3 regions of the Streptomyces sp. NPDC028289 genome follow, and region 3 is predicted to be linked to each of the others. Evidence: riboswitches for the same ligand, from Rfam matches in the RefSeq annotation. Region 3 holds a riboswitch; each other region holds the start of a gene.

Region 1 (4,586 bases), 690 kb from region 3:
TTCGTCCCGAGGTCATCTTCGCCGCCCTCGTCGGCGCCATCCTGTGGAACCTGGTGACGTGGCTGGTGGGCCTGCCCTCCAGTTCCTCGCACGCCCTCATGGGCGGTCTGATCGGCGCCACCGTCGCCTCCGCCGGCTTCGGCGCGGTCCACGGCGACGTGCTCGTCACCAAGGTCCTGCTCCCGGCGGTCGCCGCCCCCGTCGTCGCCGGCCTCGCGGCGACGCTCTCCACCCGCCTCTCCTACACGCTCTCGAAGAACGCCGAGGACGAGGCCACCCGCAAGGGCTACCGCGCCGGCCAGATCGCCTCCGCCGGCCTGGTCTCGCTCGCGCACGGCACCAACGACGCACAGAAGACGATGGGCATCATCACCCTCGCGCTGATCGCGGGCGGTGCCATCGCTCCCGGCTCGAACCCTCCCACCTGGGTCATCCTCTCCGCGGGCCTCGCCATCGCGCTCGGCACCTACATCGGCGGCTGGCGAATCATCCGCACCATGGGCACGGGCCTGACCGACCTCCAGCCGCAGCAGGGCTTCGCCGCCCAGACCAGCGCGGCCACCGCCATCCTGGCCTCCTCCCACCTCGGTTTCTCCCTCTCCACCACGCACGTCGTCTCCGGTTCCGTGATGGGCGCGGGCCTCGGCCGCAAGGGCGGCACGGTCCGCTGGTCCACCGCGACCCGCATGATGGTCGCCTGGGTGCTCACCCTCCCCGCCGCCGCGCTGGTCGGCGCGCTCGCCGAGTCCGTGACGGACCTCGGCGACTGGGGTACGGCGGTCGTCGCCGTCTTCCTCGTCGCCTCCAGCGCCGCGATCTGGAAGCTCTCCCGCCGCGAGGTCGTGGACAGCAGCAACGTCGTCGGCACCGAGGAGCCGGCCGGTGTGGTGACCACGGCGATCGCCGCCGTGACCCCGCCGCCCGCGGGCACGGTCGCGGTCACGGTCACGGACGACCTGACCGCCACCATCCCCGCCCCTGCCTCCACCTCCGCCCCGGCCGCTCCCGCGACCGACCCGGCCGCCACCGTCTGACCCCGAGGAAGAACCGACATGAACATCGACTGGGCAGCCATCGGCTCCGTCTTCGGCGTCAGCCTCGTGGCCACCGTGGGCCTGGTGACCCTCTTCACCCTCGGCATCAAGGGCCTCTCCGCCCGCGAACGCGCCACCGCCCAGGGCGGCTCCGCGGCCCTGGCCGTCACGGCCGCCTACCTCTGCTTCGCGGCCTGCGCGGCGGCCGTGGCGTACGGCATCCACCTGATCGTGGCGAAGGCCTGACACGAGAAGGCCCGTCGCTCGAAGGCCCGGCGCAAAGGGCCTCGTCGGCACCGCGAAGGCTCCTCTCCATCCCCCGGAGAGGAGCCTTCGGCATTCCCCACAGGCCCCGCCGGGCAACTGGTGTGGGCCTTCCCACACACTCCCCTCGCAGGTCAACGCCAGGTTGACGGGTCTTCCGGGGGCGTGGTGGACTTCCGGAGCCATGTACGGCGGCAAGAGAGGAAGCCGGTGTGAATCCGGCGCGGTCCCGCCACTGTCACCGGGGTAGCAATCCCCGGGAGCCAGGAACTCTCACCGCCGGTCTCGTCGAACCAGGGCGCGGACACCCTGAGTGAGGACATAACGCCATGCGCGGCTGCCGATCGAGGTTGAGTACCCGGCCCGTTCCCGACCCCGCGGCCGGCTGAGCCGATGGGTGCCGATCGCGTCTTCGCGTACGGCGCCGCCGCCGGCCTTCTCGGTGATCTGCTGCTCGGCGATCCGCGCCGGGGGCATCCGGTCGCCGTGTTCGGACGGGTGGCCGGGGCCGTGGAGCGGGTGCTGTGGCGGGACCACCGCGGGTGGGGCGCGCTGCACACCGCCGTGTGCGCCGGCGGCGCCGTGGCGCTGGGTGCCGTGGCCCAGCGGATCGTACGACCGTCCACCGCCGCGTCCGTGGTCCTCACCGGCGCGGCCACCTGGGCCGTGGTCGGCGGTACTTCGCTCGCGCGCGAGGCCCACGGCATCGGGCGGGCCCTGGAGGCCGACGATGTCGAGGCCGCCCGCGCCCGGCTGCCGCATCTGTGCGGACGGGACCCGCAGGCCCTGGACGCCGACGGGATCGCCCGTGCGGTCGTGGAGTCCGTCGCCGAGAACACGAGCGACGCGGTCGTGGGCGCGCTGGTGTGGGGAGCCGTGGCCGGCGTCCCCGGGCTGGTGGGGTTCCGGGCCGTCAACACCCTGGACGCCATGGTGGGGCACAAGTCGGCCCGGTACCGGCGGTACGGGTGGGCTTCCGCGCGGCTGGACGACCTGGCCGGGTGGCCGGGGGCACGGCTCACCGCCGTGCTGGCCGCGGTGGCCGGGGACGACCGGCGGGGGGCCGTACGGGCCTGGCGGGCCGACGCGGCGAAGCATCCGAGTCCCAACGCGGGGCCCGTGGAGGCGTCGTTCGCGGGGGCGCTGGGGGTGCGGCTCGGGGGGACGTTGTCGTATGCGGGGCGGGTCGAGCACCGGCCCGTGCTGAACCAGAAGGGGCGGGCCGTGGAGGTCGTGGACATCGGGCGGGCGGTGCGGCTCTCCCGTCGTGTCGGTCTGCTCGCGCTCGGCGTGACCGTCGCCGCGCGCCTCGTCGCGAAGGGACGTACGTCATGAGCGGTGGCCTCCTCGTCGCCGGTACCACCTCCGACGCCGGGAAGAGTGTGGTCACCGCCGGTATCTGCCGGTGGCTGGTGCGGCAGGGTGTGAAGGTCGCGCCGTTCAAGGCGCAGAACATGTCCCTCAACTCCTTTGTCACGCGCGAAGGTGCCGAGATCGGGCGGGCGCAGGCCATGCAGGCGCAGGCCTGCCGGGTGGAGCCGACCGCGCTCATGAACCCCGTGCTGCTGAAGCCCGGCGGCGAGCAGAGCAGTCAGGTCGTGCTGCTCGGCAAGCCCGTCGGCGAACTGAGCGCGCGCGGCTACCACGGCGGGCGGCAGCAGAAGCTGCTCGGAACCGTGCTCGACTGTCTCTCCGAGTTGCGGGGCACGTATGACGCGGTGATCTGTGAGGGGGCCGGCAGTCCGGCGGAGATCAATCTGCGCCGGACCGACATCGTGAACATGGGGATCGCCCGGAATGCCGGGCTGCCCGTGCTCGTCGTCGGTGACATCGACCGCGGTGGTGTCTTCGCCTCGTTCTTCGGGACCGTGGCGCTGCTCTCGCCGGAGGACCAGGCCCTCGTCGCCGGGTTCCTCGTCAACAAGTTCCGCGGGGACGTCTCGCTGCTGGAGCCGGGCCTCGACATGCTCCACGGGCTCACCGGGCGCCACACCTACGGCGTCCTCCCCTTCCGGCACGGCCTCGGCATCGACGAGGAGGACGGGCTCCGGGTCTCCCTGCGCGGGACCGTGCGCGAGTCGAACGTCGCCCCGCCCGTCGGGGAGGACGTCCTGCGGGTCGCCGTCTGTGCGATCCCCCTGATGTCCAACTTCACGGACGTGGACGCGCTGGCCGCCGAACCGGGCGTCGTGGTGCGGTTCGTGGACCGGCCGGAGGAGCTGGCCGACGCCGACCTCGTCATCGTCCCCGGCACCCGGGGGACGGTCCGCGCCCTGGAGTGGCTGCGGGAGCGGGGGCTGGCCGAGGCGCTGCGGCGCCGGGCCGCCGAACGACGGCCGGTGCTCGGCATCTGCGGTGGCTTCCAGATCCTCGGGGAGCACATCGAGGACGAGGTCGAGAGCCGGCGGGGGCGGGTGGAGGGTCTCGGGGTGCTGCCCCTAAGGGTGCGGTTCGCCCCCGAGAAGATCCTTACCCGGCCGGAGGGGACGGCACTCGGCGAGCGGGTCGAGGGGTACGAGATCCATCACGGGGTCGCCGAAGTCGTCGGCGGCGATGCCTTCATCTCTGATGACAGAGGACACAGCCTGGACGGCTGCCGGGTCGGGCAGACCTGGGGCACGCACTGGCACGGCTCCCTGGAGTCGGACGGTTTCCGCCGGGCCTTCCTGCGCGAGGTGGCGGCCGCCGCGGGCCGCCGGTTCGTACCGGCCCCCGACACCTCGTTCGCCGCGCTGCGCGAGGAGCAGCTCGACCGGCTCGGCGACCTGATCGAACAGCACGCGGACACGGACGCGCTCTGGCGGCTCATCGAGTCGGGCGCGCCGCAAGGACTGCCTTTCATCCCACCGGGAGCGCCCGCATGAGCACTGTGTTGTTGTTGTCGACCGCCGACACCGATCTGCTGGCGGCCCGGGCCGCCTCCGGTGCCGACTACCGGATCGGCAATCCGACGCGCGTCGACGTCGCGGAGGAGCTGCCCGCGCTCGTCGCGGGCGCGGACATCGCCGTCGTACGGCTGCTCGGCGGCAAGCGCGCCTGGGAGGACGGGCTCGCCGCCCTGAAGGCCGCCGGGATCCCGACCGTGCTGCTCGGCGGCGAGGCGGTGCCGGACGCCGAGCTGATGGCCGAGTCGTCGGTCCCCGCCGGTGTGGTGGCCGAAGCCCTCAGGTACCTCGTCGAGGGCGGCCCCGCCAACCTCACCGAGCTGGCCCGGTTCCTCTCCGACACCGTGCTGCTGACCGGCGAGGGGTTCGACGAGCCGCAGAAGATGCCCGAGTACGGCGTCCA
Region 2 (4,586 bases), on a different contig from region 3:
GGAGCGTCAGGTAGAACTGGACGTGCACGGCCTCCTCGAACAGCTGCCGGCTCAGATAGAGCCGCGCCTCGGGGGAGTTGATGTGCTTGTACAGCGTCAGCACCAGGTTGTTCGCCACGATCGAGTCGCCGGTCGCGAAGAACGCGACCAGCCGGCCGATCAGGTGCTGCTCCATCGGGGACAGCTTCGCGAGGTCGGCGACGTCGGAGTGGAGGTCGACCTCCTCCACGGTCCAGGTGTTCTTGATGGCGTCCCGGTAGCGCTCGTAGAAGTCCGGGTAGCGCATCGGGCGGAGCGTGAGCTCGAAGCCGGGGTCGAGAAGGTTCTTGCTGGACATCACTGGCAGGCCTCGCAGGACTCGGGGTTTTCCAGGGAGCAGGCGACGGCGTCCTCGGGGGCCGCCTGCTGGACGGGGACGGTGGCTCGGGCCTGGGCGGCGCGGGCGATCCGGGTCGCCGGGCGCGAGCGCAGGTAGTACGTCGTCTTCAGGCCCGACTTCCAGGCGTACGCGTACATCGAGGAGAGCTTGCCGATGGTCGGCGTCTCCAGGAAGAGGTTCAGGGACTGGGCCTGGTCCAGGTACGGGGTGCGGGCGGCGGCCATGTCGATCAGGCCGCGCTGCGGGATCTCCCAGGCGGTGCGGTAGAGGTCGCGCACCTCCTGCGGGATCCAGACGAAGTCCTGCACCGAGCCGTTGGCCTCGCGCAGCGCCTCCCGGGTGCGGGCGTCCCAGACGCCGAGGTCCTTGAGGTCCTGCACCAGGTAGGAGTTGACCTGGAGGAACTCACCGGACAGCGTCTCGCGCTTGAAGAGGTTCGAGACCTGCGGCTCGATGCACTCGTACACGCCCGCGATCGAGGCGATGGTCGCGGTGGGCGCGATGGCGAGCAGGAGGCTGTTGCGCAGGCCCGTGGTCGCGATCCGCGCGCGCAGCGCCGCCCAGCGCTCCGGCCAGGTGAACTCGACGCCGTAGTGGTCGGGGTGCAGCACACCCTGCGCGGTGCGGGTCTTCTCCCAGGCCGGCAGTGGACCGTTGCGCTCGGCGAGGTCGGCGGAGGCCTCGTACGCGGCGAGCATGATCCGCTCGGCGATCCGGGTGGAGAGGGCCTTCGCCTCGGCGGAGTCGAAGGGCAGCCGCAGTGTGAAGAAGACGTCCTGGAGCCCCATCGCGCCCAGCCCCACCGGCCGCCACCTGGCGTTGGACCGGCCGGCCTGCTCGGTCGGGTAGAAGTTGATGTCGACGACCCGGTCGAGGAAGGTCACGGCGGTGCGGACGGTCTCGTCGAGCCGCTCCCAGTCGATGTCACCGGCCGTCGTGTCGACGAACGCACCGAGGTTCACGGACCCCAGGTTGCAGACGGCCGTCTCGCCGTCGTCCGTGACCTCCAGGATCTCCGTGCAGAGGTTGGAGGAGTGGATGACATGGCCGGGGGTGGCCGTCTGGTTGGCGGTCCGGTTGGCCGCGTCCTTGAACGTCATCCAGCCGTTGCCGGTCTGCGCGAGGGTCCGCATCATCCGGCCGTACAGGTCGCGGGCCGGGATGGTCCGGCGCGCCAGCCCCGCCGCCTCGGCCCTGCGGTAGGCCGTGTCGAACTCCTCGCCCCACAGGTCGACGAGTTCCGGTACGTCGGCGGGGGAGAAGAGCGACCACGGCTCGTCGGCGTTCACCCGGCGCATGAACTCGTCCGGGACCCAGTGCGCGAGGTTCAGGTTGTGGGTGCGGCGGGCGTCCTCACCGGTGTTGTCGCGCAGCTCCAGGAACTCCTCGATGTCGGAGTGCCAGGTCTCCAGGTAGACCGCGGCGGCGCCCTTGCGCCGGCCGCCCTGGTTCACGGCCGCGACCGAGGCGTCCAGCGTCTTCAGGAACGGCACGATGCCGTTGGAGTGCCCGTTGGTGCCGCGGATGAGCGACCCGCGCGAGCGGATGCGGCTGTACGACAGACCGATGCCGCCGGCGTGCTTGGAGAGCCGGGCGACCTGGTGGTAGCGGTCGTAGATCGAGTCCAGCTCGTCCTTCGGGGAGTCGAGGAGGTAGCAGGACGACATCTGGGGGTGCCGGGTGCCGGAGTTGAAGAGGGTGGGGGAGGACGGGAGGTAGTCGAGGCGGCTCATCAGCCCGTAGAGCGCGGCGACTTCGTCCACCGACCTGACGGTGTCGTCCTCGGCGAGACCGGCGGCGACCCGGAGCATGAAGTGCTGGGGCGTCTCGATGACCTTGCGGGTGATCGGGTGCCGGAGCAGGTACCGGCTGTGGAGCGTACGGAGGCCGAAGTAGCCGAAGCGGTCGTCCGCGGCCGGGTCGACGAGCGCGTCGAGGCGGGCCGCGTGCAGCCGGGCGAACTCGGCGGTGCGGTCGGCGACGAGGCCCTCGCGGTGCCCCACCGCCACGGACTCGGCGAAGGACGTCACGCCCTGCGAGGCGGCCTCGGCGCGGATGGAGACGGTGAGCAGACGTGCGGCCAGCCGCGAGTAGGCGGGGTCCTCGGAGATGAGACCGGCGGCGGCCTCGGTGGCCAGCTCGCGCAACTCCGACTCGTCGGCCCGCGCGGACCGCCCCCGCAACGCGGCGGCGGCGACCCGGCCGGGGTCGGCGTCGGGGAGGTCGGCGGTCAGCTCGGTCAGGGTCCGCAGCAACGCGGTACCGGGACCGTCGTCCGCCGCGGATTCCACAGAGCTGGTCGCTGAAGCCGGGTCGGCTGGCGCGATGGTCACGTGGGGCTCTCCCTCGCTGGGCACGGGCCTGGCGGAGGGCAGGGGGCAGCACGAGCGCGCGGGCACGCGTCGAGACCCTGGCCCACTCCACGAGGCCCGGACGTCAGAACGCCCGAACCGGGTGGCTGGGCGTGCTGTCGGCAGGTCCTCGGACTGACTCCTGTGCACGAACATGCACAAGTACACCGTTGCGGGACAGTTCCGGATTCACACCGGATTCCCCTGCGGCGACAGCGAGCATGAGCATACATCTGGTGCCGGGCCGCGATGCCACCCCCAGATGTTGTGTCGTGGCGGTGTCAGAGCGTCAACTCGTAGGTGAGGAGAGTGATGTCGTCCAGGTGCGGCACGGGATTCCAGTCGCGCTCCGGTGTGCGGACGAAGCCGAGGCGCTCGTAGAGCCGGTGGGCGGTGTGCATGCCGCGCTGGCTCGACAGGACGACGGCCGTGCAGCCGTCCGTGGCCCGGGCGCGGTCGATGCAGGCGCGGACGAGAGTCTCGCCGGCACCTCGGCCGCGGGCCTCGTGTGCGACCGCGAGCGCCCTGATCTCGGCCTCGCCGGGGCGGGCGATGTCGGCGATCGGGCCGGGGCCGGGGACGAAGGTGACGCCGCCGAGGAGTCTTTCGCCCTCCACCGCCACGAGCACCTCGGCGGCGGCCGCCCTGCTCGCCACGTCCTTCAGCACGGGCAGGTACGCGTCGCCCTCGCCGTAGTCGAGGAGGCCGTCCCGGAGGTAGGCCTGGGCGGTGAGCTCGCCGAGTGCGGCGTGTTCGGTGGGGTCCACGGGCCGGATCGTGATGTCCATGGTGCGAGTCTGCCGGACTCCCGCATGCGGGAACCTCCCGTTTTCCCCGGTGGGGCGCCCGGGTTGCGGGCTGTGCCGGGAGTGCTTCCATGGAAGGAGGTGCCGGTGCCCGCGGGGGCCCTTCGTTCCGAGAACCACTCCGGGAACGCGCGAGGAGAAGGCACCATGACAAGGGTCGTCCGTCACCCGCCCGGCAAGGAGCTACCGCGCGACGCGCCGATGGCGACACTGGGCCTGCGGCGCGCGGGCAACCGGGTCGGAGACGGTCTCGTGGGCCGCTGGCACGCCCTGACGATCCGTATGGAGGCCCACCGCGGCGCCACCCGTCCCAGGAAGTGGCACCGGTGGGTCTCCTACGCCAACGTCACCAGGGCGATCTGGATCGTCGCCGTGCTGGCACTGCTCGCCTGGATCGTCGAGGGGCTGTACATCCTCTTCAGCGGCAGTACGACCTGGTTCGAGGGATGGCGGCGGCACAACGACGTCGGCTTCGAAACCGTCATCAAGTTCGTCGGTCCGATCCTCGCCGCCTCCGTCGCCGCCGCACTGTTCCTGTTCTGGTGGTACCGCTGGACCAAACGGCGTTATCTCGCCAAGGCGCTGCGGGATCCCCGCAAGCTGGTGCCCACCGCGGGCCCCGACACCGCCGAGATCGTGGGCAGGGACGAGGTCGCGCAGGTCATCGCCGAACGGCTGCGGGAGCGCGACACGCGTCGGCCCTATCTGCTGGTCGGCGGCGTCGGCGCCGGCAAGACCGCCGTCCTCGTACGGCTCACCGAACTCCTGGCCCACCAGAACGCCGTCCCGGTGCCGATCCGGCTCCGCGACGCGGTGGACGGTGCCGACCTCAACTTCGAACTCCTGGCCAGGCGGCGCTTCGCGGACGAGGCGCCCAAGGGCATCCTGGCGCGCACCAAGACCGACCGGGTCTGGCAGCAACTCCTCGCCGACGACAAGCCGGTCGTCCTCGCCGACGGTCTGGAGGAGGCCCTCCTCGACGACGGCCACCAGCAGCAGAACCGGGACAACATCATCCGCCGGGCCATCGAACGCGCCCACGAGGAGAAG
Region 3 (4,586 bases):
AGTCGTGCCTGGCCGGTCACCTCGCGGCGGACCCCGGCAAAGGCGGCGCGACAGCGTCGGCGGTGGTACGGTTCGCGGCCCGGCACCGGGTCCGCGGCGTGCTGACCTACTCGGGCGAGTACGCGGTCGCCGCCGCGAGGATCGCCGGGCAGTTGGGGCTGCCCGGCCCCTCCCTCGCCGCGGCCGAAGCCTGTACCGACCCGCCCGCGTTGCGCGCGCTGCTGGCCGCCCGCACCGTTCCCACCGGCGACCCCGGCGACCTCGACGCCCCCGGCGCGCCCCGCGTCTCCGCCGAGACGGTCGTCCTCGACGGCGAGATCCGCATCGCCGCCATCACCCGTACGACCCTGGGCCCGGCGCCCGCCCGGCAGCCGCTCCGGCACACCGTGCACGCCCACGACGGCCTGCTGCACAACCGTTTCCTGCGCCTGGCCGTCGACCGCACCGTGCACGCCCTCGGCGTCGACCGGGGTGTCCTGCACATCGGCCTCACCCTCACCGACCGCGGCCCCCGGGTCACCGACGTCGCCCCGCATCTGCCGGGCGACCTGATCCCGCTCCTCGTCAAGCGGGCCACCGGTGTCGACCTCGCCCAGGCCGCGGCCGCCCTCGCCACCGGCGAGGTGCCCGACACGACGCCCACCCGGCAGCGGGCGGCCGCGATCCAGTTCGCCTACCCTGCCGCCACCGGCCGCCTCGACCGCCTGGACCTCTCCCCCGACGCCGCCCACGAGTCCGGCGCCGACCGCATGCTCCTCACCCAGCACACCGGCACCCACGTCACCGCGGGCCCGCACGCCACCGCCGCCGACCGGCTGGCCCTCTGGGTGGCGCTGGGCGAGACCCCGAACGCCTGCGACGACGCACTGCGCCGCATGGCCCGCCACCTGTCGGCGGAGATCACCCCGCTCGCGAACGCGGCCTAAGGGTTTTGGCAAAGAGTCAGGAGTTCGATCCCGTGTGCATCCCGTTCGGGAAAGAAACTGGATCGCCGGGCGCGTCCCGCCCTACGGTGCCGCCATGAGCAATCACCCGGAAGCGCCTGTCGCGCCCGTCGAGGCCTACGAACCCCCTTACTACGTGGCCGTCTTCACCACGGTGCGGACCCAGGACCAGAGCGGCTACAGCGAGACCAACGCACGCATGGAGGACCTGGTCAAGGACATCCCCGGCTACCTGGGGATGGACCACGCGCAGACTCCCGGCGGGCTGGGCATCACCGTCGGGTACTTCCGCGACGCCGAGGCGCTCACCCGGTGGCGGACCGACGCCGAGCATCGCGCGGCGCAGCAGCGCGGGCGGGCCGAGTGGTACGAGAGCTACACCCTGCACGTGGCGAAAGTGGAGCGGAGCCACGGTTTCACGCGGGGATCGGTGCTCGAAGGCTAGAAGGCGATCGACCGTATCAACTGCCCCGCCGCACCGAGCACTTCGACTTCCCCTCGGCTCATCGTCGGATTGGCCGCCCGGCGGCGCAGGGCCTCCGTCAGTCCCTCCTCTGTCAGTTCGCCGGGGTCGGCGAGCAGGGCCGTCAGCATGTCATGGGCCAACGGGTACGCGCCGAGGGCCACTTGGGCGAGGATCACCGCGGACATGCCCCAGTCGAGTCCGGGCGGCCCGTCCTCGGCGTTGCTCCAGTCGATGACCCGGGGACCGTCGGGGGTCATCATCACGTTGTCCGGATGCAGGTCGAGATGGAGGACCCGGACGCCGGGGTCGGCCGGGTCCCGGCCGGGCACGGTGTGCAGCTCCCGCAGCAGCGAGGCGAGCAGCGCACCGCCCTCCGCCGGGCCCGTCTCCCCCGCCAGCAGCGCCGCCAGCATGGTGGGCCCGGACAGCCGCTCCATGACCAGTTCGGTACGGGACCCGGTGGGCCGTACCCGGGGCGCCGGGTACCCGTACTCCCGTACGTACGTCATCACCGCGCCCTCGGCGGCCGCGTCCCCCCAGCCGTCCCGGTCCCGGCGCAGCACCCAGGCCTCGTCGAGCTCGTACACGTCGGCCGAACGCCCTGAACCGAGCAGTCTCCCCGTCATGGCAGGACCATAACGAAACGGTCCCCGCACAGCCCCCTCTCAGCTTCCCCGGGGCGGCCGGTAAAGTAGCCGGGTCGTCATCACCCGTACGGGGGGAAGCCGGTGCAATTCCGGCGCTGACCCGCAACCGTGAGCCACACGCCCCGTGGCAAGCCGGACCGCCGCGCCCGGGACGTTGATCGGCTCGTGTGCGCCGGCACCCGTCGTCGCACGGCACCGTCGAGGTTTACGGAGCCGAGCCGCCGGGGTCTCCCGCGCTGCCCGGCTCCCCGCAGGGAGAGGCACCCGCCGACCATGACCGTTCTCCGCCGCACCGCCGGAGTGCTGGCCGCCACCGCCGTCATCGGTACCGCCACGCCCGCGACGACCGCACTGGCCGCCGGCAGCACGTCCCCGTCACCGTCCGCGTCGGCGGTGCTCCCGTCGGGGCTGTACGGCGCTACGGACCCCAAGTTCGACGGCGTCTGGCGCCAGTCCCTCGCTCTGCTGGCCCAGCGCGCGGTGGGGGTGACCCCGGCCGTGAAGGCGGTGGACTGGCTGGCCGGGCAGCAGTGCGCGGACGGCGCGTTCGCCGCGTTCCGCGCCGAGCCGACGGCGGCCTGTGACGCCAAGGTGACGGTCGACACGAACAGCACGGCCGCCGCCGTACAGGCACTGAAAGCGGTCGGCGGGCACGACGCCGCCGCGGACAAGGCCGTGACCTGGCTGAAGTCGCAGCAGAACAAGGACGGCGGCTGGGGCTACACCCCGGGCTCGCCCAGCGACACCAACTCCACCGGCGTGGTCGTCGGCGCGCTCGCGGCGGCCGGCGCGAGCGCGCCGAGGTCGCCGTACGACCTCCTCGCCAAGTGGTCCCTCCCGTGCGGCCAGGACGGTGGCGGTGCTCTCGCCTACCAGCCGGACAAGCAGGGGAAGCTGGCCGCCAACGCGGACGCGACGGCGGCCGGCGTGCTCGGAGCCCTCGGCAAGGGGTTCGTGACGACGGCCGGGAAGGCCCCGGCGAAGGGCCCCGCGTGCGCCGACTCCGGCAAGACGCTCACGCGGGAGGAGGTGGCCCGCAACGGCGCCGCGTACCTGGCGGACGCCATGTCCACGACCGGCCACCTCGTCTCCGCGCTCCCCGGCGCCACCCCGCAGCCGGACTACGGCAACACCGCCGACGCGGTCGTCGCCCTGGCCGCGCAGGGCTGGACCGCGCAGGCGCGGAAGCCGTACGCCTGGCTGGAGGCGCACGCCGCGCCGTGGGCGGCGCAGAGCGGGCCCGCGGCCTACGCCGAGCTGGTCCTCGCCGCGCACGCGACGGGTGCGGACCCGCGCGACTTCGGCGGCACGAACCTGGTGACGGCGCTGGACGCGACGGGACCGGCCCCGCAGGCCGCCACCGCGAAGCACGCCGAGAAGCACAGCGAGGGGAAGAAGTCGGGCAACAGCGTGTGGTGGATCGTCGGCACCGGGCTCGTCGCCGGTATCGGCATCGGCTTCCTGTTCAGCGGCCGCCGGAAGCAGCAGCAGCCGTGACCGCGGTCCGTCGTGCGGCGCTGCTGCTCCTGGCCGCGCTGACGCTGTGCGCGACGGCCGCCGGGCCTGCGGCGGCCACCGGCTACCGCTACTGGTCCTTCTGGGAGCGGGACGGCGCGCACTGGACGTACGCCACGCAGGGCCCCTCTACCGCTCAGCCCGCCGACGGGTCGGTCGAGGGGTTCCGCTTCGCGGTGAGCGAGGACTCGGCGGACGCGTCGCAGCCGCGCGGCACGGCGGACTTCGGGACGATCTGTGCGGACACCCCCGCCGTCGGTGGCCGCAAACGGGTGGGGCTGGTCGTCGACTTCGGTACGACGGCGGACGCGCCCTCGGGAGAGCGGCCGCCTGCGCGGCGGACAGCCTGCGCGGTGGTGTCCGAGGACGCGACGACGGCGGCGGCACTGGCGGCGGTGGCGAAGCCGCTGCGGTACGACACGAACGCGTTGTTGTGCGCGATCGGGGGGTATCCCTCCCGGGGCTGCGGCGAGAAGGTGACGGCGACGGCGGGGGCCGGGGGTACGCCGGGCAGCGGACCGTCGCTCGGGCCGGCGGCCGGTGTGGGAGTTGTCGTGCTCCTCGCCGCGGGAGCCTTCTGGCAGACACGGCGGCGCAGAAATGCCTGACACCGCGGGCCGGTGGGAGCTTCCCGCGCAGCTCCCCGCGCCCCTGACGGGGCACGCCCCAACCGCAGGCAGTCACGCCACCGCGGGCCGGTGGGAACTTCCCGCGCAGTTCCCCGCGCCCCTGACGGGGCACGCCCCAACCGCAGGCAGTCACGCCACCGCGGGCCGGTGGGAACTTCCCGCGCAGCTCCCCGCGCCCCTGACGGGGCACGCCCCAACCGCAGGCAGTCACGCCACCGCGGGCCGGTGGGAACTTCCCGCGCAGCTCCCCGCGCCCCTGACGGGGCACGCCCCAACCGCAGGCAGTCACGCCACCGCGGGCCGGTGGGAGCTTCCCGCGCAGCTCCCCGCGCCCCTGACGGGGCACGCCCCAACCGCAGGCAGTCACGCCACCGCGGGCCGGTGG

The links. Region 3 has a riboswitch for cobalamin ahead of ACZ4UV_RS03285 (prenyltransferase/squalene oxidase repeat-containing protein). Riboswitches for the same ligand answer to the same signal wherever they lie in the genome.
Region 1: it holds a riboswitch for cobalamin, as region 3 does, so the genes downstream of both, ACZ4UV_RS00255 (cobalamin biosynthesis protein) here and ACZ4UV_RS03285 (prenyltransferase/squalene oxidase repeat-containing protein) in region 3, are expected to answer to the same signal.
Region 2: it holds a riboswitch for cobalamin, as region 3 does, so the genes downstream of both, ACZ4UV_RS18620 (ribonucleoside-diphosphate reductase subunit alpha) here and ACZ4UV_RS03285 (prenyltransferase/squalene oxidase repeat-containing protein) in region 3, are expected to answer to the same signal.

What each region holds. Positions count from the first base shown of each region.
Region 1 covers NZ_JBVHTI010000001.1:46,493-51,078, forward strand. Annotated here, with positions in the region: gene ACZ4UV_RS00245 (inorganic phosphate transporter) at 1-1,034, shown strand, start outside; gene ACZ4UV_RS00250 (hypothetical protein) at 1,053-1,280, shown strand; cobalamin riboswitch at 1,451-1,590, shown strand; gene ACZ4UV_RS00255 (cobalamin biosynthesis protein) at 1,692-2,633, shown strand; gene ACZ4UV_RS00260 (cobyric acid synthase) at 2,630-4,162, shown strand; gene cobN (cobaltochelatase subunit CobN) at 4,159-4,586, shown strand, end outside.
Region 2 covers NZ_JBVHTI010000003.1:986,184-990,769, forward strand. Annotated here, with positions in the region: gene ACZ4UV_RS18615 (ribonucleotide-diphosphate reductase subunit beta) at 1-337, opposite strand, end outside; gene ACZ4UV_RS18620 (ribonucleoside-diphosphate reductase subunit alpha) at 337-2,712, opposite strand; cobalamin riboswitch at 2,835-2,959, opposite strand; gene ACZ4UV_RS18625 (GNAT family N-acetyltransferase) at 3,012-3,518, opposite strand; gene ACZ4UV_RS18630 (NACHT domain-containing protein) at 3,684-4,586, shown strand, end outside.
Region 3 covers NZ_JBVHTI010000001.1:734,917-739,502, forward strand. Annotated here, with positions in the region: gene ACZ4UV_RS03270 (hypothetical protein) at 1-926, shown strand, start outside; gene ACZ4UV_RS03275 (antibiotic biosynthesis monooxygenase family protein) at 1,021-1,389, shown strand; gene ACZ4UV_RS03280 (phosphotransferase family protein) at 1,386-2,036, opposite strand; cobalamin riboswitch at 2,074-2,216, shown strand; gene ACZ4UV_RS03285 (prenyltransferase/squalene oxidase repeat-containing protein) at 2,331-3,554, shown strand; gene ACZ4UV_RS03290 (SCO2322 family protein) at 3,551-4,180, shown strand.